3 regions of the Shewanella polaris genome follow, and region 1 is predicted to be linked to each of the others. Evidence: predicted binding sites of a transcription regulator. Region 1 holds the regulator's gene; each other region holds the start of a gene.
What was found. The regulator sigma-54, encoded in region 1, starts transcription at its own class of promoters, with help from an activator protein. The targets are predictions, from matches to a motif close to GTTGGCACGNNNNTNGNNT.
Positions count from the first base shown of each region.

Region 2: the regulator sigma-54 is predicted to act here: its motif matches at 8,802-8,820, upstream of flhA (flagellar biosynthesis protein FlhA).
Region 3: the regulator sigma-54 is predicted to act here: its motif matches at 4,794-4,812, upstream of FH971_RS19545 (BON domain-containing protein).

Region 1 covers NZ_CP041036.1:4,011,594-4,022,333, reverse strand. The annotation lists gene FH971_RS17555 (transposase) at 1,110-1,361, opposite strand; gene FH971_RS20425 (hypothetical protein) at 1,381-1,533, opposite strand; gene mgtE (magnesium transporter) at 2,481-3,845, opposite strand; gene FH971_RS17540 (HPr family phosphocarrier protein) at 4,344-4,619, opposite strand; gene rapZ (RNase adapter RapZ) at 4,640-5,503, opposite strand; gene ptsN (PTS IIA-like nitrogen regulatory protein PtsN) at 5,500-5,943, opposite strand; partial or broken gene hpf (ribosome hibernation-promoting factor, HPF/YfiA family) at 5,946-6,200, opposite strand; gene FH971_RS17520 (RNA polymerase factor sigma-54) at 6,197-7,681, opposite strand; gene lptB (LPS export ABC transporter ATP-binding protein) at 7,824-8,555, opposite strand; gene lptA (lipopolysaccharide transport periplasmic protein LptA) at 8,552-9,133, opposite strand; gene lptC (LPS export ABC transporter periplasmic protein LptC) at 9,120-9,680, opposite strand; gene kdsC (3-deoxy-manno-octulosonate-8-phosphatase KdsC) at 9,677-10,243, opposite strand; gene FH971_RS17495 (KpsF/GutQ family sugar-phosphate isomerase) at 10,246-10,740, opposite strand, start outside.
Region 2 covers NZ_CP041036.1:3,152,597-3,163,336, forward strand. The annotation lists gene FH971_RS13665 (protein-glutamate methylesterase/protein-glutamine glutaminase) at 1-201, opposite strand, end outside; gene FH971_RS13670 (chemotaxis protein CheA) at 232-2,424, opposite strand; gene FH971_RS13675 (protein phosphatase CheZ) at 2,440-3,177, opposite strand; gene cheY (chemotaxis response regulator CheY) at 3,191-3,574, opposite strand; gene FH971_RS13685 (RNA polymerase sigma factor FliA) at 3,619-4,338, opposite strand; gene FH971_RS13690 (MinD/ParA family protein) at 4,331-5,215, opposite strand; gene flhF (flagellar biosynthesis GTPase FlhF) at 5,220-6,605, opposite strand; gene flhA (flagellar biosynthesis protein FlhA) at 6,635-8,734, opposite strand; gene flhB (flagellar biosynthesis protein FlhB) at 8,858-9,991, opposite strand; gene fliR (flagellar biosynthetic protein FliR) at 10,001-10,740, opposite strand, start outside.
Region 3 covers NZ_CP041036.1:4,463,773-4,474,512, reverse strand. The annotation lists gene FH971_RS19570 (DUF1328 family protein) at 1-165, shown strand, start outside; gene FH971_RS19565 (hypothetical protein) at 245-439, shown strand; gene FH971_RS19560 (diacylglycerol kinase family protein) at 655-2,313, shown strand; gene FH971_RS19555 (sigma-54 interaction domain-containing protein) at 2,344-3,711, opposite strand; gene FH971_RS19550 (glutamyl-tRNA reductase) at 3,982-4,458, shown strand; gene FH971_RS19545 (BON domain-containing protein) at 4,848-5,399, shown strand; gene FH971_RS19540 (hypothetical protein) at 5,472-5,726, shown strand; gene FH971_RS19535 (TetR/AcrR family transcriptional regulator) at 5,856-6,440, shown strand; gene FH971_RS19530 (C40 family peptidase) at 6,591-7,121, shown strand; gene FH971_RS19525 (efflux RND transporter permease subunit) at 7,343-10,504, opposite strand; gene FH971_RS19520 (efflux RND transporter periplasmic adaptor subunit) at 10,517-10,740, opposite strand, start outside.

The DNA of each region.
Region 1 (10,740 bases):
TATTTAGCTCTGTAAATGGTGACAGTAGCGCCGTCAATGGCAAAAACTATAATACCTTAATAAAAATGACGGTATTGGATAATAGATCCTGGGGATCCAATAACGCCTTAACTGTAATGTTAGCGGCCTTCTTAACGGCTAACGGTGGAGCAATAAAGTGGCAAGGATGAAGATATTTTGCGCTTATTATTAGTATGTTTTGTTGTTTGCTGGTATTTATCTCATCACTGGGGAATGAATTAATAAAACGATCAAACATCCTTGCCAAAACGGTTTTGATACTTAGCTCTGCTAAGGGCGACAATCGCGCCGTCATTGTGAAGCTAAAATACCTTAATAAAAATGACGGTATTGGATAATAGATCCTGGGGATCCAATAACGCCTTAACTGTAATGTTAGCTGTCTTCCTTACGGCTAACGGTGGAGCAATAAAGTGGCAAGGATGAAGATATTTTGCGCTTATTATTAGTATGTTTTGTTGTTTGCTGGTGTTTATCTCATCACTGGGGAATGAATTAATAAAACGATCAAACATCCTTGCCAAAACGGTTTTGATATTTAGCTCTGCTAAGGGCGACAATCGCGCCGTCATTGTGAAGCTAAAATACCTTAATAAAAATGACGGTATTGGATAATAGAGCCTGGGGATCCAATAACGCCTTAACTGTAATGTTAGCTGTCTTCCTTACGGCTAACGGTGGAGCAATAAAGTGGCAAGGATGAAGATATTTTGCGCTTATTATTAGTATGTTTTGTTGTTTGCTGGTGTTTATCTCATCACTGGGGAATGAATTAATAAAACGATCAAACATCCTTGCCAAAACGGTTTTGATATTTAGCTCTGTTAAGGACGACAATAGCGCCGTCATTGCGAAGTTAAAATACCTTAATAAAAATGACGGTATTGGATAATAGATCCTGGGGATCCAATAACGCCTTAACTGTAATGTTAGCGGTCTTCTTAACAGCTAACGGTGGAGCAATAAAGCGGCAAGGATGCAAGATATTTTGCGCTTATTATTAGAATGTTTGTTGCTGTGTATTATCAACTTGCTGGGGGACGAGTTGTTAACACGGTCAAACATCCTTGCCAAAACGGTTTGATTCCCTAACTTGCCATTGTGTGTAACTGTTGGCTGAGTTGGGTGATTTTTTGTTGTAAATGCTCTATTTCTGACACGATAGCGCTTTTACTTTCAGTTTTGTGAGCATCATTATGTCTTACCCATTTGTAAACGGTTTTAGCTGATACACCGTATTGCTTTGCTACGTCAGACAACAGTCTATTATGATTTTTGACTTCATTAATCACTTGTTTTTGTAAGTCTATTGGATACTGTTTCGCATTTGATATATTCATTAGAAACACTCCCTATTGGTTATTGATGCTTACCTGAACGAGTTTCTACTTCATCCCATTGACTACAACCAAGATGTGCTAAGAAAAAAATATTTTGACGACACTGTTTAATGACATTTTTCGCCATGAAATGTATCGACTTAATGTTACTATTTAAGTTTATCTTATTCATCGCCATCTCCTACAACTACTCTGATTGCTCAAAAATTAAACTACTACTTAGTGGGTATATATTCTTATATGGAAAGCTTGTGCCAACTTTATGAATTAATTTTACTTGTTGTTTATCAGTGCTTTATAAAATCCTATGAATTCATGATTTTATTTTGTTTATCTTGTTTGGTGCAATTGCACTAATTTGGTGAAAAATATTATTTTAAGCATTACGATGTCAACACAATTATTGGCTTGGAGTATGGATGAGAAATATGGCAAAAATAGGTCATGTTAATGACAATATGGGGACAAGGGTTATTAGGTTAATAGGGTACCAATTATTAACGGTTCAAAAACAAGATTTACACTGGTTTATGCATGACATTAAGTGTTTAAGCTCAACTCAGCCTAATAAAAATGAGTTCAATAGCTGTTTACTTTGCTAACAGTTCAGGGGCTGTTGTTCTTTCAAGGTTGTTTTTGCGAGAATTGTTGGACTATGACTGAAACTGTGAATGACAAGGCAGAGGCTTTGTTGTGTGGTTATTCTACATAAAAAGTCGATAACACTGTCGAAATAGTCAGAAAATACTGCCCGATAGCCTCAACTAAAAGTGTTTTACTCTTTGTTGAGCGAGTATTTGTTAAGCGAGTGGTGCTTAGATTACTAGGGTGCAATGCACTAGCCTCGACTAAAACACTTTTATCTCGAACAAAATATAACCGGCTAAGATCAACAGATCCTAGTATCGGCTGACAATAGTCTCGTTATTAATGCGGCTTTTAATCGCTGAAGTAGCATTGTTAGCAAAATAAATGACAATCTTTACCCTGCTTACTTTCAAGGTTTTGTATTTATTTATCCTATCTCTTACCTCTAATTGAGCTTGATTCAGACTTCAATAGCAGCGATTGAAGTCTGAAATACCGCGACAGAGCATTTCATATATTGGACTATAAGCTCTAGTGTATTAAAAACAGTGTGGCTAGACCTAAAAATGCAAATAAGCCAACTACATCTGTTACCGTGGTGAGTACCATGCCACCCGCCAGTGCAGGATCGATGTTTAACTTTTTCAACATTATTGGGATCGTGGCACCAGCAAAGCCGGCTACCGTCATATTAATCAGCATTGCACTGCCGATTAACCCGCCTAACACTATGTCATCTTTCCACAACCATACCGCAATAAATACCAATATAGACCACATTAAGCCGTTTAATAATCCAATACTTAATTCTTTACCTATCAACCAACGGGAGTTACTTTGACCAATATGTCCCAGTGCAATACCACGGATCACCAGTGCTAAGGTTTGATTACCGGCAACCCCACCCATACTTGGTACTATGGTCATTAAAATCGCAATGGTGGCAAATTGCTCTAAGGTACCTTCAAACATGTTGCTAACTGATGAGGCAAGCAGTGCAGCGAATAAGTTAATCATTAACCATAGAGAGCGTCTCAGGGTACTTTTAAGCACTGGGCCAAAGGTATCTTCATCATCATCCATCCCCGCCATGCCCATCATTGAATGTTCGGCATCTTCACGGATTACATCAATAATGTCATCGATAGTGATCCGTCCAAGCAATTTTGCTTGTTTGTCGACCACAGGAGCAGATATCCAATCGAGTCGTTCAAATTTCTGCGCTACGTCTTTATCAGACATTTCAACGGGAATGCTTTCTAGTTCGGTATCCATAATACTGCGGACAGTTACACTGGGGTTACATGTTAATAAATCGACCAACCTTACTCCGCCTAATACATGATCTTGGCGGTCGACCACATATAAAGTATCGGTAGAGTCGGGGAGATTTCCTCGTTGACGTAAATAGCGTAATACCACTTCGATATTGACATCTGGTCGTAACGTGACGGTATCGGTATTCATGATACTGCCAGCGGTATCTTCAGGGTAACGCAGTGCTTGTTCAACTCGATCTCGGTCTTGGCTTTTCATCGACTTGAGTACTTTTTTGTAAACCGTGTCAGGTAAGCTACGAAGAATATAGGCGAGATCGTCGGTGTCCATGCCGATTGTGGCTTGAGCAAGCTTTTCTGGAGTCATGTTGCTAATAAGTGAATCTTTTAGCTCTTCACCTAATTCGTCAAGAATTTCGCCTGTATGTTGCTGGTCAATTAATTGCCATAGCACTTGTCTATTTTTTGGCGGAGATGATTCAAGAATAAGGGCGACATCATTAGGCGACATGGTATGTAACATGTTGCGAGCGTGGACAAACATACCGCTGTCGAGTGCTTGGGCAAGTTGATTGAGGCGTTGTTCGGTAATTTCATTGTCTAGGTACTCTTTACCCATATATCTACTTCCTATTCATCACACAGCAATCATTTATTTCTCAGATTTTTCTGGCTCAAGTTTATTAGTTACAAAGTTGAAACCTATGCAACGAAAAATGGAATGCCTGAAGGTTTCTGTTGGGCGGGTTTCTATATCGCCGTATTATTTAATTAAACAATAGAGGTGTGCTTTCCGGATATCAAGCAACACCGGAGGTTACTAAAACGGGTATATTTTCGTCATCTTAAGCGCTAAACATTCACAGAGTAAAACAATACTTAATGTGATGGTATTGACTACCTGAGGTAAACATAAAGGCTATTCTTGTGAGGTGAATATGTAAATAATATTGTTGTGGCTACTGCGTTAGTATGAGGCTGAGGAGTTCAGGGCGCAACATCTAATATAGGCATATGGTTTGTGAGCATTAGAGAATAGAAGCTAGTGTTACTGACATATTTAGCGCTAATCTTACATTTTGCGACTCTCTATTGCCGAGCTGCTAAGCGTACAAATTTAGCAACATTCATCAAATTTGGCATTAATGAGATCGCACACTGCGCTTAGGGCCGCTTCTGCATCTGGTCCTTCAGCTGTCACTGTGATCATTTTTCCAATTCCACTTTCGAGCATTAACAACCCTAGGACACTTGCTGCACTGGCACTTTTTTCATCTTGAATTAAGGTTATATTGGCATCAAAATCAGCGACTAGAATGGCTAACTTTGTCGCTGCGCGGGCGTGTAAACCTAATTTGTTTGAAATACTAACTTGGCGTTCAAGTTTGATCATTGATTCGATCCTATGTTCACTTAGCTGTTACTGCCATTTAAATCTAATTCTCTGTGGCGAACATTCACTGTATGTTTACTGCCTTGTCTAAATCGTTTTGCCAATTGATCGACAATATACACTGAGCGATGTTGACCACCAGTACAGCCAATGGCGATAGTAAGGTAGCTGCGATTGTTACGTTCTAGGTGAGGCATCCAAGTTTCGAATAGGTTTTCAATTTGCCAGATAAACTTATTAACTAATGGCTGGCGCCCTAAAAACTCTTGTACAGGTTCGTCTAAACCAGTAAATGGACGCAGCTCTATTTCCCAGTGTGGGTTGGGCAAAAAGCGTACATCAAACATAAAGTCCGCTTCTGTCGGCATTCCGTGTTTAAAGCCAAAAGATTCAAAGTTAATCACTAACTCTTTATCAACACTGCCTAGTAATATTTGCCTAACCTGGTCACTTAATTCGTAAATATTCAGTGCTGATGTATCAATATAATGGTCAACAATTTTTGCGATCGGTTCAAGTAAGCGTCCTTCTAGTTTGATCGCTTCTTGCAGTGAAATATGATTTTTAGATAGCGGATGTAATCGACGAGTTTCACTATAGCGTTTGAGTAGAACTTTATCATTGGAGTTTAAAAAGAAGCTGATAATTTCAGTGTCGTGCTCAAGCAGGGCTAATTGATTTTGAAGCACTTTACTTTGTTCATCAATGTTGCGTACATCAACACTGATTGCCACTAAATCATTACTACCTTTGAGCTGGGCTAATAATGTGCCAATAAGAGCTAAAGGCAAATTATCAACACAATAATATCCTAGGTCTTCCAATACTCTTAAGGCTACTGATTTTCCTGAGCCTGAACGTCCTGATACTATGACAAGTTTCATGCAGTGATAACCTGATAAAGTTCTGTTGAGTCGTGAGTTTTACGAAGCTGTTTCAATATTTGCTTGTCACTTAGTTTTTGGGCCATGTTCGATAACGTGCTTAAGTGTTCTTGGCACTGATCTGCCGGCACTAATAAAGCAAATAACAGATCAACTGGTTGGTTATCGATTGCATCAAAGGCAATGGGTTCTTCACACTTAATAAATATGGCAATGGGCTGATCGATAGACGTCAATCGACCATGAGGTATCGCGATGCCATTTCCTATACCTGTGCTACCCACTTTCTCTCTCGCTAAAAGGCTTTCAAAAACCTCTTGCGAAGATAGGGGTGGGTACTGGGCAGCGACTAAGTTGCTGATGAGTTCCAGTACTTTTTTCTTACTGCCCGGGGTGGCACAGGTAGTGCACTCCGGTCGCAGAATGGTACAAAGTTCCATCGTTAGTGTTGTGTATACTTCTGTTGGTGTTTAATTACCTGACGGTTGAGCTTATCGATCAGGGCGTCTATTGCAGTATACATATCAGTACATTCTGACATGGCAAACATCACTATGCCATCTGTGATTTTACTGGCTTTTGATCTTTGTTGTAACTTTTATACATTGAGCGCAACGTTTGCATTATGGCTCTGATCGGAGTGTCGTTCAAGCTTTGAAAATTTATCATGAATATATTCCGTTGCCTTGTAGGTTATAAACTCTTACGTTGGTTAGACGGTGGAATCATCATTGCTTCACGATATTTTGCAATGGTACGACGAGCAACGTTTATGCCCTGTTCAGCCAGAAGTTGGGCCATTTTACTGTCACTCAGCGGTTTTTGCTGGTTTTCTGCAGCAACTAATTTTTTGATAAAAGCACGAATTGCAGTAGATGAACATTCACCGCCATCGTCAGTGCTGACATGGCTAGAGAAGAAGTATTTTAGTTCAAACAGTCCTCGTGGGGTGTGCATGTATTTTTGGGTAGTCACCCGTGAAATGGTTGATTCATGCATTTCTACAGCTTCAGCGATATCATTTAATACCATTGGTTTCATGGCTTCTTCGCCATATTCAAAGAAACCTTGTTGAAATTGTACAATGCAATTGGCCACTTTGAGTAATGTGTCGTTACGGCTTTCAATACTTTTAATAAACCATTTAGCTTCTTGCAAGTGGCCTCGAATAAATTGACTATCCGACGGATTTTTACTGCTTCGCGCCATGGCGGCGTATTGTTGATTAACGCCAATTTTTGGCATGTTGTCAGGATTTAACTCTACAACCCATCGGCCATTTTTCTTTAGTACCGTAACATCGGGTATGACGTATTCGTCATCTACGGCAGTAATTAATAAACCTGGACGAGGATTAAGTGACTGGATTAGGGTGATAGCGTCACGCAACTCGTTTTCTTTTAGCTTTGTTTTACGCATTAACAATCTAAAATCACGCCCGGCAATTAAATCTAAATAGTCTTTAATCAGCAGACGAGCATTATCAATATGGGGGGTTGTGTTGGCATATTGCGCTAATTGGATGAATAAGCACTCGCTTAAATCTCTAGCCGCTACACCAACAGGATCAAAGTGTTGAATGCGCTTTAATACGGCTTCAACTTCATCTAGTTCAACGGTTTCATCGCCCATTGCTTCGAGAATATCTTCGGTACTTTGGGTTAAATAACCTTGTTCATCAATAGCATCAATGATAGCGGTGGCAATTGCTAAATCGGTCTCAGAAAAGGGAGTAAGATTTTTTTGCCATTCTAAATGCTCATACAGACCTTCAGTGGTTTCACCTTGGAATGGCATGTCATCGTCGCGCATGCTCGCACTGCCTGAACCTGACATTGGGGAGGCGGTATACACTTCGTCCCATGTCGTATCCATGGCTAGATCATCCATGGTTTCTTTGGTTATAGACTCTGCAGTGTCAACTGTAGAGGTGTCTTTTTCTTTATTAACGCTGCTGTTGTCACTAAAGTCGGTATCAGCTTGGTCTCGATTTTCTTTTGCGGAGTTTTTTGCTTCTGAAAACTCATCTTCTATTTCAAGCAATGGGTTTGAATCCAATGCTTGTTGGATTTCTTGCTGTAGCTCCAATGACGATAATTGCAGTAAGCGAATAGCCTGCTGCAATTGTGGGGTCATGGTTAAGTGTTGACCCATTTTGAGTTGGAGTGACGCTTTCATTTACCGCTTATCCCTAGATGATTTCCATAAAAATGACAATCTAAAATACTGTATTGATTGTTACATACATCAATGACATTTAACGTTATTTAGTTAACGTTCAACAAAACGAGTTAGATAGTTTAAAAGACCCGTAACTTAACTATAGCTTGAATTGTTCACCTAAGTACACAGCTCGAACTTGTTGATTGCTCAATACTTCATCAGGTGTACCTTCAGCAATTAAATTACCTTGGCTAACAATATAGGCCCGCTCGCAAACATCTAACGTTTCACGAACATTATGGTCGGTAATTAATACCCCTAAACCGCGACTTTTCAGTTGTTGGATAATTTTTTTAATATCAATAACTGAAATAGGATCAACACCAGCAAAGGGTTCATCGAGTAAAATAAATTTTGGATTAGCAGCTAATGCGCGTGCAATCTCAACGCGACGACGTTCTCCACCCGACAACGACATGCCTTGATTATCGCGAATGTGGGTAATGTGGAATTCTTCTAGCAAATGCTCAAGTTGTTCAATTCGTTGGTCGTTGTTGAGCTCTTTGCGAGTTTGCAACACGGCCATAATATTGTCGTGTACAGTGAGCTTACGAAAAATGCTGGCTTCTTGCGGTAAATAACCAATACCTTTACGGGCTCGAAGATGCATTGGATCGGCGGTGAGATCGTCATTATCAATTAAGATCCGACCTTTATCGCTTTTTACTAAGCCGACAACCATATAAAATGTGGTTGTTTTACCCGCCCCATTAGGGCCTAAAAGACCCACTATCTGGCCAGTTTTAACCGTTAAACTAACATCTTTAACAACTTGACGAGCTTTATAGCTTTTAGCTAAATTTTCAGCGGTTAAGGTTATTTGGGTCATTGTTTGTTCTGCTTGTTAACAGGGATTTCAGGGAGTTTTTGCTTCGGCGCGGTTTCATCTTGGAAGTTTTCAGGTTGAATAATCGTGATGACCCGATCTTGTCCCTTACCTGTACTTTCAGCTATCAACTCTTGTGCATTGATATTGTACTTAATTTTGTTACCAGTAACTTGGCTTCCTGATTGCTCAAGCTTGGCATTGCCTATTAATGTGAGCGTGGTGCTGGCAAGATCATAAGTAATTTCGTCGGCACTGGCGGTACCTATTTGGCCGTCATCTAATTCTTGTGAAAACGTTGCCGGCGAACCAGTGGCGATAAGTCTTTTACTGGTGCTGTTTTCGGGGGTAAATGCCCGCAGCTGATCAGCATTGATATTAATCGAGCCTTGAACAATGGTAACCGGGCCATTAAAGACAATTTGATTGTTTTTAATGTCGGCAGACTGGCTTACTGCGGCAATTTTTAACTCCTGCATAAGATCACCTTGTTTAGCCATGGCAGGCAAACTCAGTAGGCAAAGTATGCTACTTAATAACATAACATTGGCGCGAGTGTGGAGACGATTAATGTGGCTCATATTTCCCTTCTACCTGGCTGAGTAGCGATAATTTTTGCGAATTCAAGTCTGCATGTAGGCCTAAGCCTTGAATAATAAACCCTTTTCCTTTGATATACACCATCTCCTGCGAGGTACCTATCATAGTGGTTAAATCCACAGTAATGGCTTGGGTGCTCAGTGATTGTAGGGGTTCTTCTATATCAATAGCATCAATAATAACATTATTTTCTAATATGACTTTGCTGGTATTTTTATTTAATCGTCCTCGGTCTGCACTTAATTGCCACTGTGCTTTACCATTTTCAGGATAAATGAGGTAGATAGGTTTGGTAAAGTGAGTGACGTCAGTAGAAGCATAATGTTCCATGTGCTCGGCACTGACTCGACTTTCTACAAAACCGAGTTGATTAAATTCAGTGGTTTGAAGGTTATTTGCAATAAAATCTGGACGCTCAATTCCGCGAACTTTCACGGCCTCCATTTCACTGCGCTTTATTTGTGCTTGCCAGTATAGTATTAAAGCAAGGCCAAAAAAAACTACAATACCTAGCGTGACTCTATTCATATACTCATACCATGAGCAGTGGCAAATTTATCTTGGCTTAATAGTAATAAGTCGGTCAGTTCACGTAGTGCACCGTGTCCGCCATTTAGGGTCGTTGTCATATGGCATTGTTGTTTTACAAACGGATGGCCATCACCGACACATACTGCTAGTCCTACGGCTTTCATCACGGGAAGATCAACCATGTCATCACCAATGTAAGCGACTTCGTCGGCGCTCACATTATACAAAGACATAAGTTGCTCAAAAGGTTCGGATTTATTGTCAATCCCCTGGTAAATATGCGTAATACCTAATGCCGTCATGCGGTTTTCTACTATTTTGGATTTACGCCCAGTGATCACAGCTACATGAAATCCACTTGTGATGATAGAACGCACTCCGTAGCCATCGCGAGTATGAAAGGCTTTCAGTTCTTCGCCAGCATTACTGAGGTAAATACGGCCATCGGAAAATACACCGTCGACGTCACAGATTAATAGTTTAATTTTTTGAGCGCGTAACCACACATCATTACTGATGGGACCGTATAATCCTTGGCGAAACGAGGTTGATTCTGACATGATTAAATGACTCCAGCTTTAACCATATCGAGCATATTTAATGCCCCGATCGGTTGGTGTTTTTCATTGACGACAATCAATCCGTTGATGCTTTTTTCATCCATAATTTGCAGTGCTTGTGCAGCTAAAATACCAGCAGGACTGGTCACACAGTTTTTGGTCATTACGTGTGCTATCGGAGTGGTTCTCAGGTTCACTTCTGCATCGATGACACGACGTAAATCTCCATCGGTAAATATACCCACTAGCTTATTATCATTATCGACGACTGCGGTCATGCCAAGACCTTTTTTGGATATTTCGTAAAGTGCTTCAGTAATACAAATATCATTATGGACTATGGGTAAATCATCACCTTTATGCATGACATCATCTACTTTCAACAATAATTTTCTTCCCAAAGAACCGCCAGGATGTGACAAGGCAAAATCATCACGAGTAAATCCTTTTGCTTGCAATAATGCAATGGCTAATGCATCACCCATTGCTAACGTTGC
Region 2 (10,740 bases), 860 kb from region 1:
GACAGCAGTTATACCGTCCATCACAGGCATTTCAATATCCATCGTAATGACTTGAGGCTTTAACTTTGCAGCCATATCAACAGCTTCTTTGCCATTAACAGCAACGGCAATGACCTCGAGATCAGGATCTTGATTAACAATCTCACTGACTCGACGTCGAAAAAAACTAGAATCATCTACAACTAGTACTTTTATGGCCATTTAAGTCCTTAAATAATGGAACTTTTGTTGTTATTTTCTGCTCTTTGCATAATGTTTTAGTAACCCAGGGACATCTAAAATAAGTGCAATACCACCATCAGATGTAATTGTCGCGCCAGCCATTCCTGGTGTACCTTGTAACATGCTACCAAGCGGTTTAATGACCACTTCTTCTTGGCCAATCAACGCATCAACAACAAAACCAATTTGCATAGTACCGAGCTGAACAATCACAACATGGCCTCGTTTTTTGTCACCGTGTTTAAACGTCGACTTTTTACTGTGCAGCCAATGCTCTAAATAAAATAGTGGTACAGCCTTATTACGGAAAATAACCGTCAGTTGGCCATCAACAATATTGGTATTTTTTAAATCCAAATTAAAGATTTCATTCACACTCGATAATGGTAATGCAAATACTTGATTAGAAACATCAACCATTAATGTCGGCATAATAGCTAAGGTCAATGGCACTTTAATTTCAAGTACCGTGCCCTTGCCTTTCATCGAATCAATATAAACAGTACCGTTGAGTTGGTTAATGCGGGTTTTCACCACATCCATACCCACTCCGCGGCCTGAAATATCTGAAATTTCAACCTTTGTTGAAAAGCCTGGGGCAAAAATAAGGTTATAAGCTTCGTTATCAGTCATTCTCGAGGCGGCATCTTCATCTAACACACCACGACTGATTGCAATTTGTTTTAGTTTCTCAGGGTCCATTCCTGCACCATCATCCTCAATTTTAAGCAGGATATGGTCACCTTCTTGGCTAGCAGATAAAGTAATAGTACCTGTCCGAGATTTGCCACTTGCTTCACGCGTAATCGGCATTTCGATACCATGATCGACTGAGTTACGCACTAAATGGACTAAAGGATCGGCTAATGCCTCGACTAAATTCTTATCAAGATCCGTATCCTCACCAATCATAATTAAATCGATTTCTTTATTTAACGTTCGCGCTAGATCACGAACCACACGAGGGAATCGACCAAATACTTTCTTGATTGGTTGCATACGAGTCTTCATCACCGCGCCTTGTAAATCAGCGGTAACTAAATCAAGATTTGCGAGGGCCTTTGACATTTCCTCGTCTTCACGATTAATGCCTAAACTAACCAATCGATTACGTACTAATACTAACTCACCAACCATATTCATGATTTCATCTAAACGAGCAGTATCTACACGAACCGTTGTTTCGCCTTGTGGAACAGAAGGCGCTTTCGCAGGAGCCTTATCTTTAACTGGCTCAACCTTTGGCGTGACTGCCGGTGGCGTTGCAGCAGGCTTGACGACAGGTGCCACTACAGATTTTTTAGTTTCTGTTTTAGCAGCAGTGACAGATGCGGCTTGCGTTTTAGCTACAGCTGGGGCACTCGCTTTACCATGCAACTCATCTAAAAGACGTTCAAACTCATCATCAGTAATTTCATCTGAATCAACAAGAGGTTCAACAACAGGAGTACTTGCGGGTGGCTTAGCTGGAACAAGTGGATCAGATTTCTGTGTGAGTGAACCAGAACCGTGTAATTCATCTAGTAATGCTTCAAACTCGTCATCCGTAATTTCGTCGCTATTACTTGCCGCCGCTGGCTTTACATTATCTTTTTTAACATCAGCCGCTTTAGATGATACCGGACTTTTCCCAGTACCATGTAAAGCATCAAGTAATGCCTCAAATTCGGACTCATCAATATCATCAATACTGCCGGAACCAGACACTCCCCCTGATGAAGAAGTAATATCTTCGATGTGTTCAGGTTCGCTGGATTCTACAATATTCTCAATAGGCTCAAGTTCTTCAACTGTCATTTCTGAAGGTAAAGGTGCGCCTGAGCTTAATAATTTGAGTTTGGCGAGTAGCTCGGAATCTGCAGAATCTTGTTCTTGCCCCTGCTGAGTTTGAGCAAACATGGTATTAATAGCGTCGACCGCTTGCAAAATAATATCCATTAACTCTGCATTTACACCACGTTTGCCCGTGCGTAATAAATCGAACGTATTTTCAGCTTCGTGACACACATCAACCATGGGTTTTAGGCTTAAAAAGCCTGCGCCACCCTTAACAGTGTGGAATCCACGGAAAATAGCATTAAGTAAATCACTGTCATCAGGATTATTTTCAAGAGCAACAAGTTGCTCTTGTAGAAGCTCTAAAATCTCGCCAGCTTCAATTAAAAAGTCCTGGAGTATCTCTTCATCAACATCAAAGGACATTAAATTGACTCCTAATTAGAAACCCAGACTTGATAGAAGATCGTCTACTTCATCCTGACCAGTCACTACATCTTCGCGCAATTCAGCATGCATGATGGGACCTTCTGCTTCTATCTTATTATCGTTTATAGTTGGCGATGATTCGGTAATATGATCACCAAATACCGTTAGCATTGAGACCAAATTACTTTCTACTTCACGAACCAAATCTATCACTCTACGGATCATCTGACCCGTTAAGTCTTGGAAGTCTTGTGCCATCAAAATTTGATTTAATAACTCACGAAGACGATTAGAATCGTGCTCACTATGGGACATAAACTGCTGAACATCATGACAAAGTGATTTAAACTCACCCAATTCGATATCACAACGCATCAATTTATCCCACATGGGAGTCACTGATTGTATGTTACTAATAATGGTATCGGCCAAAGGTAAACATTCTTCAACTGCATCCATCGTTTTATTTGCAGCTTGTTCTGTCATATCGATAACATAATTCAATCTTTCTTTAGCATCCGGTATTTCGGTATTGGCTAATTCAGATATACGGTTATCCAATTGAAAATCTTTTAGTGCACTATGGAGTTGTCGAGTTAACTTACCGACTTCTTCAAAAAGCTCACTTTGCAATGGCATTGCAAGCTCCCTGATTACATCATCGGCTTCGTCTTGCTTACCAGAAGTAAGCAGTTCAACAAGTCCTTGGGCTTGTTCGAGAGTGATTAACCCCGATATTGATGCCTGCATGACTTATCCTTTCTTATGCGAGTCGTTCAAAGATTTTATCTAACTTTTCTTTTAACGTCGCCGCGGTGAAAGGTTTAACCACATAACCATTAACACCGGCTTGCGCAGCTGCAATAATCTGTTCACGTTTAGCCTCTGCGGTTACCATTAATACAGGTAAATGCTTTAAAGAATCATCAGCACGAATCGCTCTAAGCAAATCGATACCTTGCATTCCCGGCATATTCCAGTCTGTTACCACAAAATCAAAATCACCTTTTTGCAACATAGGTAGGGCTGTTGAGCCATCATCTGCTTCTTGGGTATTATTAAATCCCAAATCTCGCAACAAGTTCTTAATGATACGCCTCATTGTTGAAAAATCGTCAACAATGAGAATCTTCATATTCTTGTCCAAGGTTTCCTCCGGTGAGCTGATACTCGTTTGCTCTAAATAAGTTATTATTCTTGTGTCCAATGCTTAAGTTTTGCTTTTAATCTGAGCATGGCCTGACTTAATATCTGGCTTACTCTCGATTCGCTAACCTCAAGGATTGAACCAATTTCTTTTAAATTTAATGCTTCGTCATAATATAACGACAACACTAAGGCATCTCTTTCTGGTAATGTTTTAATTGCTGCAACCAGCGCAGATTGGAATTGAACTTCAGCAAGTGAGTCAAAGGTTTTATCAGACGGTTCGTTGTCAGTGACTAACACATCTTGCGAAACACCAAGATCTTCTATGCCTATGATTTTACCAACAGAAACATCATTTAAGATATGATGGTACTCATCGAGCGACATATCAAGTTTTTCAGCAATTTCAGTGTCATTAGCATCACGTCCAAACTGTTGTCCTAATTCGTCAATAACCTGGGCAACACGACGATTATTACGGTGAACTGAACGTGGAACCCAGTCACCACGGCGAATTTCATCTATCATTGCGCCACGAATTCTGATTCCCGCAAAGGTTTCAAATTTAGCACCTTTACTGTTATCAAATTTAGATGAGGCTTCAAGTAACCCCATCATCCCAGCTTGTAATAAATCATCAAGTTGCACCGATGCTGGTAATCTTGCCAGCATATGATGGGCAATTCTTTTTACCAGCGGTGCATACTGTTCAACAATAGACGTTTTGTTATCGAACTGAGTATACGCAGCGGCTTTATTCACTCGTTGTTCCTTCTTCTTGTATCGGTTTACGTTGTACAAGACGTTCAACAAAGAACTCTAGATGACCACCTGGCTGTTGTGGTACAGGCCAAGTCATAATTTTATTGGCTAATCCTTGGTAAGCAATAGCTGAAGGTGATTTAGGATACGCTTCAACAACTAACTTTTGCTTACGAACAGATTTTCGTAAATTTTCATCAAATGGAACAGTTGCCACTAATTCTAAAGCAACATCTAAGAATCTATCCGTTACTTTACTTAGTTTAGCAAATAATTCCATACCTTCTCGTAAACTACGCACCATATTTGCTACAATTTTGAAGTGGAACACACCATGTTCACGACTTAAAATTTTAATCAATGCATAGGCATCAGTAATTGACGTCGGTTCATCACATACTACAATTAATACATCTTGTGATGCACGAGAAAAACTCAGCACCATATCTGATATGCCTGCCGCAGTATCCACAATTAAAATATCGAACTGAGTACGCATTTCACTAAATGCTCGGATTAACCCGGCATGTTGTGCTTGTGTTAACTCAACCATCGCTTGAGAACCTGACGTTGCTGGAACAATACCAATACCTTTAGGCCCACGTACGATGATGTCATCTAATTCGGCATCACCGGACAAAACATGAGATAAATTTTTCTCCGCACGTATCCCAAGCATGACATCGACATTGGCTAAACCTAAATCGGCATCAAGCACTAATACACGTTTGCCCTTTTCAGCTAGCGCTACCGCGGTATTAATTGACACACTGGTTTTACCCACTCCGCCTTTACCACCGGATACGGCAATTACTTTCACTTTATCATTATTTGGTTGATTCATCATACGTAAACCACTTGCTTGATCCCGAGTCATATTTTCACTCAAATGCATAGGCTGTGTCATTAGACCACACTGGGTCTTGTGACGTCTGTTGTTCTTTTTCGTTTAATGCTGCTAATGCTTGCTTCGCTAATTCTAATGTATCAGCCACTTTCATGTCTTCAGGGACACGTTGACCGTTTGTAACATAACTCAATGGTAACTCATTTTGAATCAATACGCTCAATGCACCTGCAATTGATATCGATTCGTCTAATTTAGTCAAAATAGCACCAGATAATGGAATCCGCTTAAAGTGCTCTACAGCATCTTGTAATACACGACGTTGACCTGTCGCAGATAATACTAAGTAACTCCGAATAGGGATCCTACTGTTTGCAGTCAAATTATCAAGTTGTTGATACAGACGCATGTCACGTTGTCCCATACCTGCTGTATCAATTAACACTAATTTACGATTTCTAAACTGATAAAGAATTTGTTCCAACTCAGTTAAATCATTTGCTTGCTTAACTGGGCAGCCCATAATTTTCCCATAAGTCGCTAATTGGTCATAGGCACCAATTCGATAATGGTCTGTGGTAATTAATGCAACTTGTTCTGGGCCATGATGGGCAGCAAATCTTGCTGCTATTTTAGCTAAAGATGTTGTTTTACCGACACCAGTAGGTCCAACAAATGCCACAACACCACCACGTTTGACAATATCATCACCTTGATTATCAAGTAGATTAGCTAAACTTTGTGGTAACGCTCTCACTAAATCTGCTGGAGAGTAATGTTGACTTAATCCTGCTAGTTTAGCAGCTACTGCTGGAGAAAACTCAGCTGCAATCAATTTGCTTTCAAGCATGGCACCAACCGGGTCGGTGCGCTTTTTTTGATCCTTCATTAATGAGGATACTTGATGGGTCAAAAGGCTTCGTAATGAAGCCATCTCTTCGCGCAACTCTTCCATATCAGCAGATTGATTTTTATTGGTTCTTTTAGAATGTTCCGCGGTGGTTTGTGGTTGAAAAGTTGCAGCTGATTTAGCTGGCTTTGCGCCTTCTAATTGACGAGCCCATTCAGGTAATTCTGGCTCATCTTGACGCACTGACATCTGCTGAGTCATGCGGTTATGCTGTTTTTCAAGTAATGCTTGCAGTGAGTCAGCCGCTGGCGGTGGACTAACCTTAGATTGAGCTTTTACAGCAGGTTTAGCACCTAGTGATACTCTATCGTCACTCACATCCATAAAACTGCTGGTCGGCGCTTGTGACGCAATAGCGGCTTTAGGTTCGTCATAATCAACTGCCGCGACAATTTCTATCCCGCCAGTGACTTTCTTGTTTGACATAATGACAGCGTCAGAACCTAGCGTTTCTTTAACTTGGGCCAATGCTGCGCGCATATCTTTGGCAAAAAATCGTTTAATTTTCACTTATGCACCTCTAAAAACTGACATTATCACTATTGACCTACAGCTGAAACAATTCGTATTTGCTTCTCGTCTGGTATTTCTTGATAAGAAATCACTCGTAAATTTGGAATAGTGTATTTAACAAATCGTGACAGCGTTGACCTAAGCATGCCAGATGTCAATAAAATGGCCGGTTGCCCTACCATTTCTTGCTTCTGAGCAGCATCTAATAACGACTGCTGCATACGCTCTGCAAGGCCCGGTTCAATATTAGGTCCTTCACCGCCGGTAGCCTGCATAGACTTATGCAACATCTGTTCCAACTCTGGCGCCAATGTAATGACAGGGATTTCAAGTTCTGGACCAGAGATTTCTTGTACTATCATACGTTTTAACGCAATACGCACGGCAGCCGTTAACACTTCAGTATCATTACTCTTAGTTCCATACTCTAGCAATGTCTGCACTATAGTGCGTAAATCACGTACCGATACACCTTCATTAAGTAAGTTTTGCATCACTTTAACCACCGAGCCCAGAGGCATAACATCTGGCACAAAACCATCAACCAATTTAGGTGAATTTTTGGCCAGCATATCCATTAATTGCTGAACTTCTTCGTAACCTAATAGTTTTGCAGCATTATTACTCAATAATTGACTAATATGCGTCGCGACCACTGTTGCGGTATCAACTACGGTATAGCCCAATGTTTGCGCATGTTCACGTTGCTCAGGTGCTATCCATACAGCCTCTAAACCGAAGGCTGGATCGTGAGTCTCAATCCCATCAAGCTTACCGTATACTTGGCCAGGATTAATCGCTAATTCACAATCATGCCTAACTTCAGCTTCCCCAACCACGACGCCCATTAACGAAATGCGATAGGCATTAGGTGATAAATCTAGATTGTCACGAATATGTACAGCAGGAACTAGAAAACCTAATTCTTGCGACAGTTTTTTACGTACGCCTTTGATCCTGCCTAATAATTCACCACCTTGGGACTTATCAACTAATGGAATTAAGCGATAACCGACTTCAAGTCCAATGGTGTCTACATGACGCACATCATCCCAACTTAAATCTTTAGGTTCTTTATCTTTAGTTTCAACAGGTCCTTTAGTCGCTAGTGTCAATGCAGCTTGTTTTTTATCTACGTTACGCTTGTAAACAAAGTAAGCAGCACCTGCGGTAATAAATGCAAATGTTAAAAATGCAACATGGGGCATACCTGGCACGATACCCATAACAAATAATAACCCAGCGGCAATGGCTAATGATTTATGACTGTCAAACATCTGACTAAACATCATTTGGCCCATATCACCAGACTCATTTTGACGAGTCACCAATAAAGCAGCGGCAATAGATAATAATAAACCAGGGATCTGTGCAACCAAACCATCACCGATGGTTAATAACGTATAAATTTCTACAGCACTAGAAAAGTCTAGATCATGCTGCACAATACCGATAACGAATCCACCTAAGATATTGATAACTAAAATCATAATACCAGCGATCGCATCACCTTTTACAAATTTTGAAGCACCGTCCATAGCACCGTAAAAGTCAGCTTCTCGAGTGACTTCAGCGCGACGAATACGTGCTTGATCTTGAGTCAGAGTACCGGCATTTAAATCGGCATCAATGGCCATTTGTTTACCAGGCATGGCGTCCAAGGTAAAGCGAGCACTCACCTCAGAAATACGCCCAGCACCTTTAGTTACAACGGCAAAGTTAATGATGATCAAAATAAGAAACACCACTAAACCGACTGCATAGTTACCACCGATAACTACCGAACCGAAAGCTTCGATCACTTTACCGGCAGCATCACCACCATTATGACCTTCAAGCAATACAATTCGAGTAGAAGCAACGTTAAGGCCAAGCCTTAACAAGGTAGCCACTAATAATACGGTAGGGAATGCAGCAAAATCGAGGGGTCTATCGGTATAAATAGTAACAAGCAACACAACTAATGCTAACGCGATATTGAATGAGAAAAGGATATCGAGCAAAAAAGCAGGAATGGGTAACACCACCATTGCCAGCGCCGCAAGCACCAATAAAGGTGTACCAATACCTTTAAATGTCGCTAGTCTTATTTGTTTAAATTGCCCGAAAGCTGCTTTTGCATCCATTGAGGTAAACCCTTCGTATAGTCTATTGCGAAATAAAGTACTGATATTTGACGCCAATAAAACTATAATGCAAAAATTGAGCCACTATTAGTTATTGCACAACATAAGCTAATTGAGTGGTGATTAATGCTTCAAATCATCTGGGATAGGCTGGTTAAGTGGGATAGCTTTAGGTCGACGGCCTTTACCTTTTTGGTATTGTCTTAGTTGAAATACATACGCTAATACTTGAGCTACAGCGGTAAATAAACCTTCAGGCACTTGTTGATCAATCTTAGTGGTATGGTAAATAGCGCGAGCTAGTGGTGGTGCAGAAACAATAGCAATATCATGCTCACGAGCAATCTCTCGGATCCTAAAAGCAACGTCATCAACGCCTTTAGCGAGTAAAAATGGTGCTGACGAACGTTTTACGTCATATTTAACTGCCACCGCATAATGTTCAGGGTTAACCACAATAACATCAGCATTAGGCACTTCAGTCATCATACGTCGCTGTGCCAACTCTTGCTGCATCTGTCTTATTCGACCTTTAACTTCAGGCTTACCTTCTGAATCTTTATATTCATCTTTGATTTCCTGCTTAGTCATTTTCAGTTGTTTATTGTGATTCCAAATTTGAAAGGGCACATCAATAATAACAATAAATAGCATTGAACAGCATAGCAGGATAAACATCCAAATAAGTAAATCTAAAGCATGGTAAACATTACCAGGTAGGTGATCGCCAGACAGGGTTAAAATATCATAAAAATAAAAACTTAGGAGAAAATAAGCCGATAATGCCACTACCAAAAATTTAGCTATTCCCTTAGCAAGCTCAACCAAGGCTTGAGTACCAAACATGCGTTTAAAACCGTTCATTGGGTTTAATTTACTGCCCTTAGGCATAAACGCTTTGACCGAAAAAGACATACCGCCTAAAACGATATTGCCCAAAAAAGAGACAAATGCCAGTAAAGCAATAAAACTCATTAATGGCCAGGCTAACTCATTTCCAACAACTCCCCACACCCGAAACATAGAGTTGGTATCAAATATTTGGTCGCGTTCCATGGAAAAAATTTGCTTCATAATATTATAAAGGCTTTTGGCAATTGCAGGCCCTGTCATCGAAAAACCAACCGATGCGGCAATAAGTACCGCTGCGGTACCGAGCTCTTTAGAACGAGCGACCTGACCTTTTTCACGAGCTTGCTCAAGTCGCTTTCCTGTGGGCTCCTCGGTGCGTTCTTGACCACTATCACTTTCTGCCATGAATGCCCCCTAGAAAACTACAGAACTATCAAGTGGACATTGCAGCAGCAAAATATCACACAGAAGTAACTGTGCAGCTGACCAGACTTCATCAAAATGCTCCATGATGGGCCCCAATGTTAACCATAAAATAAATAAACCACTGACCATGGTGACTGGAAAACCAATAGAGAAAATATTCAATTGAGGTGACGCTCGAGTCATCACACCAAATGATAAATTAATTAATAACAAGGCAATAATAGCCGAAATAGACATAGTTAATGCTGCGCCAAACATAAAACCGCCCCATTCAGCAAGAGCGCGATAATTGGCGATTGAGATACCTTGATTTGAAATTGGAATAGATTCAAAACTGGCCACCAGCATTTTAAACATCAATAAATGACCATCTACAGCCAAAAAAATCAATGTTGCGAGTAAGAGAAAAAAGTTACTGACTACAGGTGTTTGTGCACCAGAACCCGGATCAACCATAGAGGCAAAACCTAAGCTGGTTTGCATACCAATAATCTGTCCCGTTAACACAAATGTTTGCATTACCATTAAGGTTACAAACCCCATAGAGACCCCTATTAGCATTTGTTGCAAAATGACAAAAACAGAACTCAATGCCATTAATTCGACATTTTCAATCGGGGGTAAAATGGGCGCAACAGCCATCGTTATCGCAACGGATAACATCAGCCTAACTCGAGTTGGAGTTGTATTGGCGCCAAAGACAACCATTACCATCAACATGGATGAAA
Region 3 (10,740 bases), 450 kb from region 1:
ACATTAATGTTTTTAGTTATAGCCGTTATAGCGGGTCTATTTGGTTTTACCGGTATTGCAGGTGCAGCAGCAGGCATCGCGAAAATTATTTTCTTTATTTTTATTGTGTTGCTAGTGATTTCGTTAGTAGCCAATGCAATTCGAGGAAAAGCTCCCCGAGCATAGTATTTACCTCATCTCTTAATCAGAGTTGAGGCTACTTAAACAAGTTTATTCGATTACAACCATCATCCTGGAGATGAATATGAAATTATTAAAATTACTAACAATGGCAAGTTTAATGGTGTTTTTAACGGCTGGTTTATCAGCATGTTCAGATAACAAAGCTGAAAATGCAGGCGAGAAAGTGGATGAAATGATCCAAGATGCTGGTAATGCAGTTGAAGATGCATGTGAAGATGTTAAAGAAGGTATGAAAGCAGAAGATCCTGACTGTTAAGCATTATACCAATCAAATTAACTATTTTATTCGTTGAAAGTCGTTAAGTTCTCTATTGAAAATGCATTAATATCGTTAGGGTAATGCCTATATAAATCAATGCAATTCGAAGTGAAAAGTTTGACTGATTGCTGCGGAGTAACCAGATAGTTATTAGGATATGTATTAACCTAAGCAGCACGCATGTGCTGCTTTTTTTCAACAGGAGGACCACCATGCTAACCCGTATTCATATTAAATATTACTATACTGTTGGCGCGTTATTGGCTTTGTGCTTTTTTGTGGCGCTTCCTTATATATTACTTAAGGTTATTTTTGCTTGGATTGCATTATCCTTGGGGCTGGTGAGTTCAGCTTATTGGTTTAATAGCGCAGGCATTTTCCGAAAAAGCCAAGATGGCAGTATTCCTTGGTATATCAGTTGGAGTTTTATTCCATTTTTAATGGGTTCCCAGCTGTATAACGCTTGGGCGAGAAAACACGACAAAGTACCCGCAATCCAAAAAATAGATAAGCAGTTGTATTTAGCATGCCGATTGTTTCCCAGCGATATTGATCAACTTAAGCATGAAAACATTGACGCAATTTTGGATGTTACTGCTGAATTTGATGCACTTGAGTGGACCTTGATGGATGAAAATATTGCCTATTTAAATATTCCTATTTTAGATCACAGCGTGCCGACCGTCGCGCAGTTAAATCAAGCCATTAATTGGTTACACAGCCAAGTCAGTAGCGGTAAAAATGTAGTGGTGCATTGTGCGTTAGGAAGAGGGCGTTCGGTGTTGGTGTTAGCGGCTTATTTAGTGTGTCGTGAGAAAAATCGGGATGTTAATGATGTGCTTAAATCCATCAATAGTATTCGCCAAACGGCACGATTAAATAAATGGCAATTGGCCGCTATAGAAAAAATGCATAGTCAGCAAAAAATTAATATTCACAAACGTGCTTGGTTAATTGTTAATCCAGTATCGGGTGGTGGTAAATGGCATGATGAAGCTGACCACATAATCCAAACGTTGTCGGACTACTTTCAGCTTGAAGTCTTGTATACCACTAAAGATAAGTCTGCGGTGCAATTAGCCGAACAAGCCAAGCAAAAAGGCGCAGATATTATAGTGGCCTGTGGCGGTGATGGTACGGTAAATGAAGTGGCATCAGTGATTGTCGATACTGATATTTACTTAGGTATTATTCCAATGGGAACCACCAATGCATTGAGTCATACCTTGTTTGGCATAACCAGTAAATTTGTACCTGTTGCACAAGCGCTCGATATTTTAATTCAAGGTCATCATCAACGTATTGATACGGCAACCTGCAATAATAACTTAATGTTATTGCTGGCGGGATTAGGTTTTGAGCAGAAGATGATTCAAAAAGCAGACCGTGAACAAAAAAATAATTTAGGACAATTAGCCTACCTTAATGGTTTGTGGGAGGCTATAGACGAAAATCAGCCATTATCGATGAGAGTACAGATCGATGGTGGTGATATTCAGGTGATTAACACTACAAGTCTGGTGATTGCTAATGCAGCACCTTTTACCAGTGTGTTAGCGCTAGGTAATGGTGAACCCAATATTAGCGATGGTTTGTTAGATATTACCTGGATTGAATCGAGCGAGACATCGCCACAACAGTTATTAAGTATGACCGAGTTATTATTTGCAGGATTAACTGGCGATCGTGAAGGTAAAGACAGTCAAGCGAGTCGAATTCATCATAAGCAAGCGAAAACAATCTATTTAAACACGGATTCGACATGCCAGTATGTGATTGATGGTGAGTTATTTGAGTCGGAAGATCTGTGTATTAAAGTCAAACCCACTTCATTAAATGTGCTTGTTCCAGAAGCGAACAAACACGTTTAATGAATGGGTATTTAATGGATAGGTATAGGGCTATGGCTCGTCTGAGTCAGTTTGGTCTTCGTATTTACTGAGTTTGTTATAAAGGGTTTTAACGCTAATGCCTAGCTGTTTGGCTGTATCATTTTTATTGCCCATTGAGTTATCTAGCGCTTGATAAATAGCTACTTTTTCAAGCTCATCTAAGCGCATTCCGGCTGGAATTTGCACATCGTCAGCTAAAGGTTCTGTTGATGGTTCTAAAGGTGTCACAGTGATATGGCTAGGTAGAATGATATCTTCTGCCAAAATATATGCACGTTCTATTGTGTGTTTTAATTCGCGGACATTTCCGGACCATTTCTGTTGTTGGATAAGTTTAAGAGCATCATCCGAAAAGGTTTTAGTGAGTTTTTCAGCGGTATTTCGATAAGCTAAAAAGTGTTGGGCTAAACCCGTTATGTCATCGTTACGATCGCGTAATGGTGGCACGCGGATAGGAAAATGCGCTAAACGAAAGTATAAATCTTCACGAAAACGGCCTGCATCAATAGCGTCAGCAGGATCGCGATTAGTCGCAGCAACAATGCGAACGTTGGCTTTTTTAAGGTGTTGTGAGCCAACAGAACGATATTCATTGTTTTCGAGTACACGTAGCAATTTGACTTGATGTTCTAACGGCATTTCGGTGACTTCATCAAGAAATAAAGTACCACCTTCAGCTTGCTCGAACACACCGCGGTGATCACGATGAGCACCGGTAAAAGCGCCTTTTACATGGCCAAATAGTTCGCTGTCGACCAATTCAGGGCTCAATGCACCACAGTTGATGGCGATAAACGGCTGATTGACTCGGTTACTAGCCAAATGAATCGTATTGGCTACAAGCTCTTTACCAACACCGCTTTCACCGACAATAAGTACGTTGCTTTCGGTGACGGCAACTTTACGAATAGTGCGATACAACTTGTGCATTGACCGCGATGAACCAACCAATAAGCCGTATTGGTCTAGTTCACTCGAAAGGGGCTGTTTTAACTTAGTCGATTGCGACTGCAAGTCTTGGGCAAAGTCTTCTAAGGTATCGTTGATTACATCGGCATCGTAAGGCTGGCGAAAATGGTAACCAGCACTTTTTGACATTAAATGATCTAAGTTAGGATTCGGTTTACCTTCGCTTAAGAAGATGAACTCAATATCCGACATTAACGCACTGTCAGTTAACTCTGCGTATTCTTGTTGGCTTAATTGTGATAATTCAATGATCGCAACATCTATCGAATTACTGTGTAGTTGGTCTAACCAAGGCTGGTCAACTGAACTAGCAATCTTATTAAAGTGCTGACAACTCGGCAAGGCAAGGAGTCGTGCTTCACCTTCTTGACGACGGTGTAAATGATAAAAAAGTGTTGGACGTGGCATACCGATTCACTCCCTGCGGTGTTAAGTCTAATGTTTACCAGTGATGCCATGTTGACAATCACAAGTGATCATTCCGTGTAATTAGGTAATTAAATCAGACCCGGACAAATTATAATAACTTTAACAATTAGAAGGTTAATTAATTTTTGCCCATGTACATGGGGTGTTCATGGTTTAGTTTTTGCTTAATAAGGTGTGCTGTACCCATATATGTTACACAATCCATCTAACAAAGTGCCAGTAAAATTATCAAATGCAGGAGGATTTACATTGAAATCATTTACTCGAGACGAACAGGCTGAGTCCGATGTATGGCTATTGCATGAGGCTATTGATTTATGCCAAGAAGGACAACAATTTTATGTCCAAGCCACATTAGGGGCCGACGATTACAACATCAAACGGATTTTTATCCACATGGCCGACATTCGAAAATGCATGCTGGATCGTTTAACACCATTGTTTAGTGTGGTGCGTTCAAGCCAAGCAAGGCCAATAGATAGCCAAACTTATCATCAACAATCCTCACGTCGCCACTATGCTAAGGCTGAACAAGTTATACAGCAGCAACCGTTACCACAAGTGATAGCGGTATTGGTTGAAACCGAACAACAAGTCTTGGTTTATTTAAAGCAAGCGGCTAAAAAAACTAAAAACCAGCGTGTTGCTAGCCAACTTGCCGAAGGTATTGCTTGGTTACAAATGAGCTGTGACACCATGAAGAACCTCTCCGTTGCTCATATCTAGCCATATGAACAATATAAAAAGCGCATGATAATCAATATTGTCATGCGCTTTTTTAGCGTTCGAGGTGCTGTTAATTTGTGGCTAGCGAGTGTTTTCCTGGCTGAAAATATAATGTTTTTTTGCCAATTGAATTAGCTATCGCGTCAATGGCTAGAGAGTTTATTGAATGTGAGGTCCAGTTGATTTTGCGAATATACATTGAGATCCATTAATATTCATTGTGACGATGAAAAATTTACCTAGTGTCGGTAAAAAAGTCCGATATTGTTGTCCATAAAGTCTATTAAAATAAATGAAAAATGCGTTATTATCATTTTTAACAGTAACTTATAAAAGCTGGCATGGTTCGCGCATTATAATCCTTGAGATTAACAATGGAGGATATCTTTATGAAAAAGACTACATTATCAGTATTAATGAGCGTTGTTCTTGGTTCAATGGCATTCAGTGCAAATGCAGCACAGGATTGGCAGGATGACGCAAAAGATGCATGGATTGATGGTAAAGCTGAAACCACGTTACTGTTAAACACTAACCTGAACTCATTTGATATTAATACCGACGTAACAGACGGTAATGTCACGCTAACTGGTAAGGTCGACAGCAGTGTCGATAAAGCGTTGGCTGCAGAGTTGGTTAAAAGCCTAGACGGCGTTAACGATGTGAATAATGAACTGACAGTGATGAAGCATGAAGGTGACCAGGACAGTGATGATTTAGCTGAATCGTTAACAGACTCTAAAGTCGCTACCGTAGTTAAAACCCGCTTACTCTTTTCGACAGATGTATCGGGTACCGATATTAATGTTGACGTAGAAAACGGTGTCGTGACCTTAGAAGGTACAGTGTCGAGCGATGCAGAGCGTGATTTGGCTGTGACCATTGCCAAAAACACCGACGACGTGAAAGATGTCGTGAGTGAGATCCGTGTAGCCGGGTAATTTATTCGGTTATACTACTAACCAGCCTTCGGGCTGGTTTTTTTATGTTCAAACCACGGGATAACGCTAACTATGCTGAACTTTCTATTACAAAAACGAGTGTGTTTGTCGATGGTGTTGGCTGCTATTTGTGGGCTTTTTTTCGGTGGTTGCAGTAGCATGTTATGCCAAGCCCAAACAGATAAAGCCACGGATCCGTTAATGAAATATGAGCAACAAAAGCAGTGTGAAGAGTTAGTTGATCAGCATATTGATAATGAAATAATCAAGAAACGCGCTGAAAATCAGCAATTGCTCGATGAGTCAATTAAGCAAAATACTCATTAACTTTCCAACCAGTAATCGTCATTTAATGTTGTTTTATCATTAAAATCAGCCGTTGCAGGCGTAATCGACTAGAAATATATAGGCGACTGGTCTAATTTTGTTTATGGTAGCGCCAAAATGGGAGAACCTATGAACAAAAATACTACTAGTAAGCAGTCGATTTGTGCTGTCGGTGAAAAGCTATTTGCTCTGCATGGTTACAGCGCAGTTGGGATTAAACTGATTTTGGATGAAGTGGGTATTCCAAAAGGATCGTTCTATCATTATTTTGCCAGTAAAGAAGCCTTTGCTGCAGAAGTGGCGGAATATTATTTTCAGCAACGTATTGCGCCGATTTCAATGGATCCGAATGCCAATTTTAAAGCTAATGTCACCTCGATGTTAGCTGGGTATCATCAACTGATCGACTTTTTGTTTAGCGATGATAAGCCGCGGGGCTGCTTAATGGGTAACCTAATGGTTGAAGTCAGTCCGCAAACGAGTTTGTTACATCAAACACTTAACGGACTTTATGAGCAATGGTTGGGCTTGTTTTGTGGATTAATCGAGCAAGGTCAGCAACAAGGTTTTATTCGTAAGGACTTAACCTCATCGGTATTATCGAACATTTTTTGGTCAAATTGGCAGGGCACTATGCTACGCTGTCAAATTAAAGCTGACAAAATGGCTGCAAAACGATCAATCGTACAGTGCATGCAGCTTATTACGCGTTAATTCTTTAGGTATTAATAAATTTACAATAAATTACAGCATATTTTAATAGCGTATTGCGATAGTTAGCTTGTATAAACGTATTTATATTTTTGTGATGTATCGGATCTGGAGTGGGTCGAATTGGTTAAAGGATTATTATTTGCTTGTTTAATGGTGCTGTTGTCTGCGTGCGCGTCTAATCCGCCAGTCGTTGTCGCCCATAAGCCCGTGGTGGTTCCTCCCATGCTTAAGTCTGCGTCACCCACATGGAGTGAGTCAAACTTATTAAGTTTTCACGATCAATGGAAAGGAACTCCGTATCGTTTGGGCGGTTTAAGTCGAAAAGGCATTGATTGTTCTGGTTTTGTGTATTTAGCTTATCTCGATATTGTCGGTGGAAAATTACCTCGTACTGTAAATGCACAGCGCGTTTTGGGTAAAGAAGTTCCCCGTAATCAGCTTATCATCGGTGATTTGGTATTTTTCAAAACAGGCCGAACCACACGTCATGTAGGCATTTACATGGGCAGTGATCGTTTTTTACATGCCTCGACTAAAAAAGGGGTCAAAATTTCAAGTTTGAATAATATCTATTGGAAGCCACGTTTTTGGTTTGCCAAACGCTTAAATCATTCTTCATCACAACAAAATATGTCAATAACAAGCGTAGTTGACTACGTTCAACAACAAGATAATTTATAATTGTTTCAGCCTAATCCGTGACCAACTTTATAGGCTGGTGCCGTTTACTTTTAAATACTAACTATGTGATATCAAATACCTAGAACATACTGTAGCTCTAGAGCCTCATCAATACATTTTCTGCATTACCTAGTAAAGTAAAACAAAACCACGTTTAGGCATAAAAAAAAGGTCACCCTAGGGGTGACCTCTTTTTTGTTGTCATTGAATCAATAACGTAGTTAATCGTGTGCTATGGCCGGTTCGGCTAACTCGACTTTATGGTTACCGCGCTTAGCAAGGGCATAGTAAAACAGTGGTGTGAGTAACAAACCAAATATCGTTACCCCAATCATACCAGCAAATACCGCCACACCAATCGCTTGGCGCATTTCTGCCCCTGGCCCGCTGGAGAACACCATAGGTACAACACCCATAATAAACGCGATAGAGGTCATTAGAATGGGGCGTAGACGTAAACGACCCGCTTCAAGAATTGCCTCTAATGGTGTTAGCCCAGAGTCTTGTAAATCTTTAGCAAATTCAACAATCAAGATGGCGTTTTTGGTCGCCAGCCCCACCAGAACAATCAGTCCTATTTGGGTAAAGATGTTGTTGTCGCCACCGAAAAGTAATACCCCGCTTAATGCCGACAATAAGGTCATCGGAATAATTAAGATAATCGCCAATGGTAAACTTAAGCTTTCATACTGAGCCGCCAACACCATAAAGACTAATAGGATGATCAGTGGGAAAATATATGCACCTGCATTACCTGCCAAAATCTGTTGATAAGTAATATCAGTCCACTCGTAACTCATGCCATTAGGCAAGGTTTCAGACAAAATCTTCTCAATTGCAGCTTGCGCTTCACCACTGCTAAAGCCTGGGGCTGCACCGCCATTTATCTCTGCTGTTGTGAAACCGTTATAGTGCATAACGCGATCTGGACCTGCAACATTGGCAACGTTAATAAATGAACCAATAGGTACCATTTCACCATTATTGTTACGTACTTTTAATTGAGATATTTGTTCAGGTGTTTGTCTAAACTGCTCATCTGCTTGCACTTTTACTTGATAAGTACGACCAAATTGATTGAAGTCGTTAGCGTACACAGAACCTAAATAGCCCTCTAATGTTGAAAATAGTTCGTCCAATGACACCGATTGCTGTTTAGCTTTAGTACGGTCTATGTCAACTTCAAGTTGCGGTACATTGACTTGATATCCAGAGAAAATCCCCGCAAGCTCAGGTGTTGCTCTGGCTTTTTGTACCACTTGCATGGTGACTTTATACAATTCTTCATAGCCATAGTTTGCTCTATCTTGAATTTGTAATTTAAAGCCGCCAATAGTACCTAAACCGCGTACAGGTGGTGGTGGGAAAATGGCAATAAATGCGCCATCAATAGCGGCAAACTTTTGGTTTAATGCCGCTGCAATGGCTCCTGCTGATAACGATGGATCTTTACGGTCAGCAAAGCTTTCTAATGGAGTAAACAAAATCGCACTGTTGGTGCTGTTGGTTAACCCATTAATGCTGAGGCCTGGGAAGGCAACTGCATGAGCCACACCGGGTTGATCTAAAGCGATACGTGACATTTCCTTCACGATAGCGTCAGTACGATCCAACGATGCTGCGTCTGGCAGTTGGGCAAAAGCGATTAAGTATTGTTTGTCTTGCCCTGGTACGTAACCAGTTGGGGTATTGGCAAATTGTAAGCCCGTTAAGCCAACTAAGCCGATATACAACACGCCGGCAACCACACCAAAACGAATGACTTTTTTTACTACCCAACCATAACCGTCTGATAAGCGCGCAAAGAAACGGTTAAAAGGAGTAAATAACCAACCGCCAAGCATTTTATCCATGCCGCGGGTAAGGAAGTCTTGTTTATCGTCATGGCTTTTAAGCAATAATGCCGATAATGCAGGGCTTAAGGTTAGTGAGTTTATTGCTGAAATAAAGGTAGATATGGTAATGGTTAAGGCAAACTGTTTATAGAATTGACCTGTTAAGCCTGACATAAATGCCGTAGGAATAAATACTGCTGCTAGCACTAATGTTGTGGCGATAATCGGACCGGTGACCTCTTTCATTGCCTTTTGGGTCGCAGCAACAGGAGATAAACCGTCAGAAATATTTCGCTCAACGTTTTCGACTACAACAATGGCATCATCGACCACAATACCGATGGCAAGCACTAAACCAAACAGCGATAAAGCATTAAGTGAAAAGCCCATTAAGTGCATAAAGGCAAAAGTACCCACAAGTGATACTGGTACTGCAACTAAAGGAATGATGGATGCGCGCCATGTTTGTAAAAACAGCACTACAACTAATACCACCAATAAAATAGCTTCAATTAAGGTTTTAACTACAGCTTCAATTGAGCCTCGTACGAACACGGTAGGGTCGTATACGATGTCATAAGTTAGGCCTTCAGGAAAAGCAGCTGATAGCTCTTTCATTTTGGCGCGTACATCATCAGAAATTTGAATCGCATTCGAACCAGATGCTTGGAACACTGGTAGTGCTGCTGCATCTTTATTGTCCAGCATGGAACGTAATGCATAACTTGATGCGCCTAATTCAACACGGGCGACATCTTTTAAACGGGTAATTTGTCCCTGTTCACCCACGTTAATGATTATTTGTTCAAATTCTTCAACTTCAGTTAAACGACCTTTAATATTGATAAGTAATTGAAAGTCACTAGTGCCACTCGGTTGGGCACCTAAACTGCCAGCTGCCGCTTGTTGGTTTTGTTCGCGAATAGCTGCCACAACATTATTAGGAGACATTCCAAGTGTTGCCAATTTATTTGGGTCTAACCACACTCGCATGCTGTAGTCACCAGCGCCAAATACGCGCACAGCACCAACACCATTAATTCGCGCAAGTTCATCTTTGACTTTTAACACCGCATAGTTGGACAAATACAACATGTCATAACGGTTATCTGGTGAGGTTAAATGCACTACCATCGTTAAGTCTGGAGACGATTTCTCGGTGACAATCCCCAAGCGCTGTACTTCTTCAGGTAAGCGGGGTTTTGCTCGTTCAACACGGCTTTGTACTTGGGTTTGTGCTAAATCAACATTTGAGCCAATAGCGAAAGTGATGGTTAATGTCATGCGGCCATCTGAAGTGGCTTGAGATGACATGTAAAGCATGTTTTCAACGCCGTTAATTTCTTGTTCCAGCGGTGATGCAACCGTTTCGGCAATGACTTTCGGATTTGCGCCAGGGTAGTTAGCGGTAACAACAATCGTTGGCGGCACAACTTCAGGGTATTCGGTGATCGGTAATTGCCAAACTGCTATAGCGCCACATATAAAAAATAATAACGACAAAACCGCAGCAAAAATCGGTCTTTTAATAAAAAATTGAGACAACATTGTGTGTATTCCTTAGCCTTGACTAGCGTCATCAGTAACTTGTGCTGTAAGTGGCTGGTTTTCGAATAGAAGTTGCGCTTGTTGTATCGCTTCTATTTGACTGCGTTCAGCCATTTCGATCAATTTAGGGGAGATAGTTACGCTAGGGCGTACTTTTTGTAAGCTGTTAACCACAATGGTTTCGTTTGGTTGTAAACCCGCAGTAATAATACGCAAACCTTGAATTTTCTCGCCTA